2 regions of the Brevundimonas sp. NPDC092305 genome follow, and region 2 is predicted to be linked to the other one. Evidence: predicted binding sites of a transcription regulator. Region 2 holds the regulator's gene; the other holds the start of a gene.
The links. Region 2 encodes HrcA, which represses chaperone genes, less so after heat shock. Its sites were predicted from a motif close to GTTAGCANTCNNNNNNNNNGANTGCTAAC; they were not measured.
Positions count from the first base shown of each region.

Region 1: a site for HrcA is predicted at 1,638-1,666, ahead of groES (co-chaperone GroES). Genes of this name have one in related genera too.

Region 1 covers NZ_JBIVQY010000002.1:406,211-410,417, reverse strand. The annotation lists gene ACIQC9_RS12485 (tetratricopeptide repeat protein) at 139-1,572, shown strand; gene groES (co-chaperone GroES) at 1,717-2,004, shown strand; gene groL (chaperonin GroEL) at 2,060-3,712, shown strand; gene ACIQC9_RS12470 (glutathione S-transferase family protein) at 3,850-4,207, shown strand, end outside.
Region 2 covers NZ_JBIVQY010000002.1:608,968-613,174, reverse strand. The annotation lists gene ACIQC9_RS13535 (alpha-ketoglutarate-dependent dioxygenase AlkB family protein) at 1-386, shown strand, start outside; gene ACIQC9_RS13530 (dienelactone hydrolase family protein) at 460-1,356, shown strand; gene grpE (nucleotide exchange factor GrpE) at 1,361-1,951, opposite strand; gene hrcA (heat-inducible transcriptional repressor HrcA) at 2,002-3,090, opposite strand; gene ACIQC9_RS13515 (GNAT family N-acetyltransferase) at 3,087-3,650, opposite strand; gene rph (ribonuclease PH) at 3,696-4,207, shown strand, end outside.

The sequences.
Region 1 (4,207 bases), 200 kb from region 2:
CGGAGGTCCGCCGAACGTGGGATCAGGTTTAGCGGGTTGCGTCTGAACGCCCTCGGGAAGCGGTGTTCATTCAGCATTCACCTTGCCAAGCCGGTCCGGATGCGCGCCATTGGCGCATCAGGGGTTTGCGAGGCGGGCGTGGGCGATTTCGGACGACTGGCGGCGGTGGCGCTGATCGCGGCGATGACGGCCTCGTGCGCGGTCGCCCAGACGGCCCCGCGGCAGGAACCGCCGCCGGTGACCGCACCACCGCCTCCCCCTCCCCCTCCCCCTCCACCGCGCCCGGCGCCGGATGTGCGGATTTCAGCGCCGACGCCGGTGGATCCTGTTGCCGCGATCGAGGCGCGGGCGACCGACCCCGGCGACGCAGTGGTGGAGTTGATCGCTCTCGCCGGGCAGCGGCTGGACACTGGCGAGCTGGCGCCGGCGCAGGCGGCGGTCGATGCGGCCATGAAACAGGCGGAGCGGCCCGAAGCTCCACGTCTGGCCATGGCGCGGGTCTTGGCCGCTCGCGGACGGGTCCGGCACGAGGCCGGAGACTATGAGGCCGCGATGGAGGATGCGCAGGCGGCGCAGGCCCTGTTCGAGGCCGCGCCTGCGCCCGATCAGGCCGAGATCGCGACCCTGATCTACGACCGCGCCCGCGCACTCGATTCCCTGCATCGCGAGCAGGAGGCCGAGGCCGCCGCGCGCGACAGTCTGGAGCGTCGCACCGCGATCCACGGCGTGGTGCATGAGAAGGTCGCCGACAGCGCCAATCTTCTGGCCAACACCCTGACGGCGCAGGGGCGGCATGCGGAGGCGGACCCCCTCTATCGTCAGGTGCTGGGCCAGTATGAGGTCCTGTACGGACCGAACGATCCGCGCGTGGCGATCGTGCTGTCGAACCTCGGCAACTCGCTGCGCCGGAGCGGCCGCGCTCATCAGGCGGCGCCGCTGTACGCCCGTTCGGTCGCCATCGCGGAGGCGTCGAGCGATCCGATCCTGCAGGCGCAGACCCTGACCAACCAGGGCTGGTATCTGCACCAGCAGGGCGACGGCGTCGGGGCCGAGGGGCCGTTCCGCAAGGCCTATGCGCTGGCGCTCCAGATCGTCGGGCCGGACCATCCGTTCACCGGCGTAACGCTGGCCAATCTCGCCTATTCGCTCAGCGATCAGGGCCGGTGGGCCGAGGCCGAAGATCCGTTCCGGGATGGGCTGAAGACGCTGGAGGCCGGCGTCGGCGCGGACAGTCCGGACCTGCTGGAGAGCCTGTACGGCTACGCCGCCGTGCTGGACCATCTCGGGCGACCGGAGGAGGCCGAGGCCCTGTATGATCGGGCGGCGGAGATCGCCTCCCGGCGTTTGCCTCCAGCCCATGCGGACGGTCTGACCGGCACGGCGCAGTATGCCGGCTTCCTCATCGAACAGGGGCGGTCTCAGGAGGCGCTGGACGCCGTTCGGGCCAGATTGGCCGCGCTGCTGACGCAGGACGCCCGGGGTCGGGACTGGCGGATGCGGGTTCGCGGCGCCCAACCCCTGTTCGGACGCGAGGTCGAGGCGGCGTGGGCCGTGGCGGCCGCGAAGGACTGACCGCGTCGAATTTCGGCGCCCGGTTTCCTTGACGACACCCGTGCCGACGCCTACTTGCCGCTCGCGTTAGCACTCGGACGTGTCGGCTGCCAAAACGGCGGTCGCTCCCGGGTCGCGCACCGAATTTCAAGGGAGACACTACAGATGGCGTTTCGTCCGCTCGGCGACCGCGTGCTCGTGAAGCGCGTTGAAGAAGAATCCAAGACCAAGGGCGGGATCATCATCCCCGACACCGCCAAGGAAAAGCCGCAGGAAGGCGAAGTCGTCTCCGTCGGTCCCGGCGTCCGCGATGAAAGCGGCAAGGTCAACGCTCTTGAACTGAAGGCCGGCGACCGCATCCTGTTCGGCAAATGGTCGGGCACGGAAGTGAAGATCGACGGCGATGACCTGATCATCATGAAGGAATCCGACGTTCTGGGCGTGCTGTCGTAAGCACCCGCGTCTGACTTCTTCTTTCACGAAACCATAGAACCAGGAGCTGCCTCGCATGGCTGCCAAGATCGTACAATTCAACACTGACGCGCGGGACAAGATGCTGCGCGGCGTCAACGTCCTCGCCAATGCGGTGAAGGTCACGCTGGGTCCGAAGGGCCGGAATGTGGTGATCCAGAAGTCGTTCGGCGCGCCGCGCTCGACCAAGGACGGCGTTTCGGTCGCCAAGGAAATCGAGCTGGAAGACGCCTTCGAGAACATGGGCGCCCAGATGATCCGCGAAGTCGCTTCGAAGACGAACGACAAGGCGGGCGACGGCACCACCACCGCGACCGTTCTGGCGCAATCGATCGTGCAGGAAGGCCTCAAGTCCGTCGCCGCCGGCATGAACCCGATGGACCTGAAGCGCGGCATCGACAAGGCGGTCACCGCCGTCCTCGCCGACATCAAGGCCTCGGCCAAGAAGGTCGAGAACAACTCCGAAATCGCGCAGGTCGGCACCATCTCGGCCAACGGCGACTCCGAAGTCGGCGAGATGATCGCCAAGGCCATGGAAAAGGTCGGCAACGAAGGCGTCATCACGGTTGAAGAAGCCAAGACCGCCGAGACCGAGCTGGACGTCGTCGAAGGCATGCAGTTCGACCGCGGCTATCTGAGCCCCTACTTCATCACCAATGCGGACAAGATGGAGGCCCAGCTCGAGGAGCCTCTGATCCTGCTGCACGAGAAGAAGCTGTCCAGCCTGCAGGCCATGCTGCCGATCCTCGAAGCCGTCGTCCAGTCGGGCCGCCCGCTGGTGATCATCGCCGAGGACATCGAGGGCGAGGCCCTGGCCACGCTGGTGGTCAACAAGCTGCGCGGCGGCCTGCGGGTCGCGGCGGTCAAGGCTCCGGGCTTCGGCGATCGCCGCAAGGCCATGCTGGAAGACATCGCCGTCCTGACCGGCGGTCAGGTCATCTCGGAAGATCTGGGCATCAAGCTTGAGAACGTCACGCTCGACATGCTCGGCAAGTCCAAGAAGATCACCATCACCAAGGACGACACCACCATCGTCGACGGCGTCGGTGAGAAGGACGCGATCGAGGGCCGCATCGCCCAGATCAAGGCCCAGATCGAAGCCACGACCTCGGACTACGACAAGGAGAAGCTGCAGGAGCGTCTGGCCAAGCTGGCCGGCGGCGTCGCGGTCATTCGTGTGGGTGGCTCGACCGAAGTCGAGGTGAAGGAAAAGAAGGACCGCGTCGACGACGCCCTGAACGCCACGCGTGCGGCGGTCGAGGAAGGCATCGTCCCCGGCGGCGGCATCGCCCTGCTGAAGGCGACCCGCGCGCTTGAAGGCCTGACCGGCGACAACGCCGACCAGACCGCCGGCATCGCCATCATCCGTCGCGCCATCCAGGCCCCGATCCGCCAGATCGTGGAAAACGCCGGCGTCGAAGGCTCGATCGTCGTGGGCAAGGTGCTGGAAAACGCCGGCGCCACCTACGGCTTCAACGCCCAGACCGAAGAGTACGGCGATCTGGTCGCCATGGGCGTCATCGACCCCGCCAAGGTCGTCCGCACCGCCCTTCAGGACGCCGCCTCCGTGGCCGGCATCCTGATCACGACGGAAGCGGCCGTGGCCGACGCGCCGAAGAAGGCCTCGGCCGGCGGCGCCGGCGGCGGCATGCCGGGCGGCATGGGCGGCATGGGCGACATGGACTTCTGATCCTTGTCATCCCGGCCTTGAGCCGGACCACGCTCAACGTGCGTTGAAACTGAAGAGGGCGGGTCCGAAAGGGCCCGCCCTTTTTGCTGCGCCAATGCACGTGGGAGCGCAGCCGCCCCTTCCCGCGTTCAGCCGGCATGACCGACTACACCCTCTACTACTGGTCCATGCCCTTCCGGGGACAGTTCGTGCGCGCCGTGCTGGCCTTCGCCGGGCGGGGCTGGGTCGAGGTCGGTGACGACGCCATCGCCGACCTGATGTCGGGGCCGGTGCGGGACATGCCCGTGCCCTTCATGGGGCCGCCCCTGCTGGTCGACCACCGGGCCGACGTCGCCATCGCCCAGACGACCGCCATCATCCTGTATCTGGGCGAGACGCTGAACCTGCTGCCGGCCGACCCGGCCGCCCGCGCCCTGACGCTGAAGATCGTCGCCGACGCCAACGACGTGATCGACGAGCTGACGCTGGACGGCGGCCGCCAGATGTGGACCGACA
Region 2 (4,207 bases):
ACCCGGAGACGGGCGAGCCGTGGCCGCAAATCCCGGCGGTGCTGCTGGAGCTGTGGCGCACGCTCGCGGGCTGGCCGGAGCCGCCGGACGCCTGTCTGGTCAACCTGTATGACGCGGACGCGCGGATGGGCCTGCATCAGGACAGGGATGAGGCGGACCTGACGGCGCCGGTGCTGTCGGTGTCGCTGGGGGACACGGCGGTGTTCCGGATCGGCGCGGCGGGCGGCGGGCCGACGCGGTCGGTGAAGCTGGCCTCGGGCGACGTCTGCGCCCTGAGCGGGCCGGCGCGACTGGCGCGGCATGGGATCGACCGGGTGATCGGAGGCTCCTCCAGCCTCGTCCCGGGCGGCGGGCGGATCAATCTGACGCTGAGGCGGGCGCGCTGACCTCACGGCGAATGTGACTCGACGACCGGCAAGACGCTTGTCACGGTCCGCGCCTCGTTCGCCGGAGCTCGCCATGACCGATCTGATCCGCCCCGAAGGCCCCGTCGCCGACGACGTCATCCTCAGCCGCCGGACATTGGGCGCAGCCGGTCTGGGCGGACTGTTCTTCGCCGGATATGCGCCCGCCGCGCTGGCGGCGCAGGCCAGCCCGATCACGACGCCGGAGACGGGTCTGGTCATCGAGGAGACGACCTATCCCGCGCCGGACGGCTTCAGCGTGCCCGCCTATGTGGCGCGGCCGGAGGGAGACGGCCCCTTCCCGGTGGTGATCGTCGTGTCCGAGATTTTCGGAGTCCACGCCTATATCCGCGACATCTGCCGGCGGCTGGCCAAGGACGGATATGCGGCCATCGCGCCGGCCTTCTTCAACCGCGTCGAGGACCCTGCCCCGCTCAGCGACATGCAGCGCATCCAGCAGATCGTGGCGGCGGCGGGTTATGAGCAGGTGATGGGCGACATCGCCGCGACGCTGGACTGGGCCAGCGGCCAGCTGTGGGCCAATGCGGACAAGGTCGGGATCACCGGCTGGTGCTGGGGCGGCAAGGTGGTGTGGCAGGCCTGCGCCCGCTTCGCCGCGCTGGACGCGGGCGTGGCTTGGTACGGCCGTCTGGCTCCGGCGCCGGACGCGACGCCCGAACAGATCGCATCAGGCCAGCCGTGGCCGGTCGATCTGGCCGCCGACCTGAAATGCCCTGTGCTGGGCCTTTACGGCGAGGCTGACCGTGGAATTCCGCTGCCCTCGGTCGAGGCGATGCGTACGGCCCTGCAGAGGGCGGGTCAGACGACCAGCGGCATTGAGGTGTATCCGGGCGCGCCGCACGGCTTCCACGCCGACTACCGCGACAGCTATCGCCCTGCCGATGCGGCGGACGGCTGGACGAAGCTGTCGATGATGTTCGGCGGTATCTGAAGGCCTAGGCCTTGCCGTCGAACGCGCCGCCCGGGGCCGCTTCCGCCGCCGCATAGGCCGCGTTTCCGGCGGCCGCGCCAGAACCCTTGGCGGCGACCACGACCATGGCCGGACGCACGGTGCGGCCGAACAGTTCGTAGCCGGCCTGCAGGGTCTGCAGCACCTTGCCGCCCTGAACCGTCTCAGAGGGTTGCTCCATCATGGCCTGATGCAGGTGCGGATCGAAGGTTTCGCCGGGCTCCGGAGCCACACGACGCAGGTTGTTGCCCTCGAAGGCCTGCAGCAGGGCCTTCTGGGTGAGCTCGAGACCCGACACCAGTCCAGCGGCGGCGCCCTCGGCGTCCTTGGGTGCGGCATGGATGGCGCGTTCAAGGTTGTCAGCCACGCCCAGCAGGTCGCGGGCGAATTTCTGGATGGCGTAGGCGCGGGCGTCATTATTCGAGGTTTCGGCGCGCTTCTTGGTGTTCTCAGCCTCGGCGATGGCGCGCAGGGCGCGATCCTTCCACTGGTCGCGCTCGGCGATCAGGGCGTCGACCGGGCCCAGATCGTCCTCGTCACGGGCGGCCGCGACGTCGGTCTCGGGCTCGTCGAACAGGTTGGGGTCGTTGTCGAAGCCGCTGTCAGGGTCTCGGTGGGGCATGTCGTTCACGTTTCTTGTCCGTCCAGAATCCGCCCCAGCACCCGGGCGGTGTAATCCACCAACGGAATGATGCGGGCGTAGTTCAGCCTGGCGGGACCGATGACGCCGATGGCGCCCACGACCCGCTGTCGGCCGCTCATATAGGGCGCCGCGACGACGGCGGAACCCGAAAGCGAAAACAGGCGCGTTTCGGCGCCGATGAAGATGCGAACGCCCTGCGCCGCGGAGACGCCGTCCAGCAGGCCGATCAGCTCTTCCTTCTGCTCCAGATCGTCGAACAGGATGCGGACCTTCTCCAGATCCTCCATGGCGCCGGCGTCCTGCAGAAGGTTGGCGCGGCCGCGCACGATCAGGGCCCGCTCCCGCTCGCTGCCGCCGGACCAGGCGGCCAGTCCGTCCTCGACCAGCCGGGCGGCCGCGACGTCCAGCTCACGGCGGGCGGCGTCCAGTTCGGTGCGCATCTCGGTGCGCGCCTCGTGCAGCGGACGCCCCTTCAGGCGGGCGTTGAGGAAGTTCGAGGCCTCCTGCAGCGTCGAGGGCGTCACCCCGGCCTTCAGCGGCATGAGCCGGTTCTCGACCGAGCCGTCGTCGCCGACCAGAACGGCGAGCGCCTGATCATGGCCCAGCGCGACGAACTCGACGTGCTTGACCCCCGCGTCGCGGACCGGGCTGGCGACGATGCCCGCCCCGCCGGCCAGACCAGACAGCAGGCTGGAGGCCTCGTTCAGCGCCTCGTCGAAGCCCCGGCCGCGTCCGGCCAACCGGCCGTCGATCTCGCGCCGCTCCTCGGCGCTCAGGTCGCCGATCTCCAGCAGGCCGTCGACGAACAGGCGCAGGCCGGCGTGGGTCGGAATGCGTCCGGCGGACATATGCGGCGAGGCCAGCAGGCCGGCCAGCGTCAGGTCCTGCATGGTGTTGCGGATCGAGGCGGGCGACAGGGAGATGCCGCTCATCGACAGGGTCCGCGACCCGACAGGCTCTCCGGTCTGGAGGTAGCTCTCGACGATGCGGCGGAAGATGTCGCGGGCGCGCTGGTCCAGACCGACGAGGCCGCCGGGTTCAAGCGCGGTCGAGGTCAGCAGCGGGGTCTTCATGTCCGCGCCTCCCACTGCTCTCGCGTCAGCCGGTGCACCAGACAGTCGTCCTCATCAAACATCCGGCGGCCGACGACCTCGAAGCCCATCCGCTGGTAGAAGCGAATGGCGTCTGTGTTGGAGTTCAGCGGATCGATCACGACGGCGGTCACCTTTGGATCGCTGAAGGCGTCGTGGAGGGCCAGCGTCATCATCTGCGTACCGTAGCCCATGTTCAGGGTGCCCGGGTCGCCAATCCAGATATCCATGGCGCGCAGGTTGGGCTCGATCTCGCCCCAGTAGTGCGTGGGCTCCAGATGAGGGTCGCAGATCTGCATGACGCCGATCGGCCGCCAGAGTCCGTCATGGGCCACCTCGGCGATCCGATAGAAGCTGACGTCCGAGCTTTCCGCCAGTTCCTCCGGCCAGTCAATGCCGTCGAAGGCGACCTCCAGATCGGGGCGGTCGCTGGAGCAGGCGATGACATGCGGCTCGCGATCCCACGCCTGAAGCGTCGGCACATCGGCCAGCGTCGCGGGGCGAAGCCGTACGCGGCCGGCCGTCGTGGTTTCGGAGCTCATGGTTTCAGGATAAGCAGCCCGGCGACCGCTTCCAAGGACCCTCGAATGCGCCCCTCCCAACGCCTGCAGACCCAGCTTCGTCCTGTGACGCTCGAAACCGGCGTCAATCGCTATGCCGAGGGGTCGTGTCTGGTGTCTTTCGGTCACACGAAGGTGCTGGTCACGGCCACGGTCGAGGAGAACGTGCCCGGCTGGATGCGCAACAAGGGTTCGGGCTGGGTGACGGCGGAATACGGCATGCTTCCGCGGGCCACCCATACGCGGGGCCGTCGCGAGGCGGCGACCGGCAAGCAGACCGGCCGGACACAGGAAATCCAGCGGCTGATCGGCCGCTCGCTGCGGGCGGTGGTCGACCTGAAGGCGCTGGGCGAGCGGCAGGTGGTGCTGGACTGCGACGTGATCCAGGCGGACGGCGGCACGCGGACCGCAGCGATCACCGGCGCCTGGGTCGCCATGGCCTCGGCTTTCGACTACCTGCGCAGGGAAGGCGTGCTGGCCGTCGATCCGATCGTCGATCAGGTGGCGGCCGTCTCGTGCGGAGTGTGCAGCGACGAGCC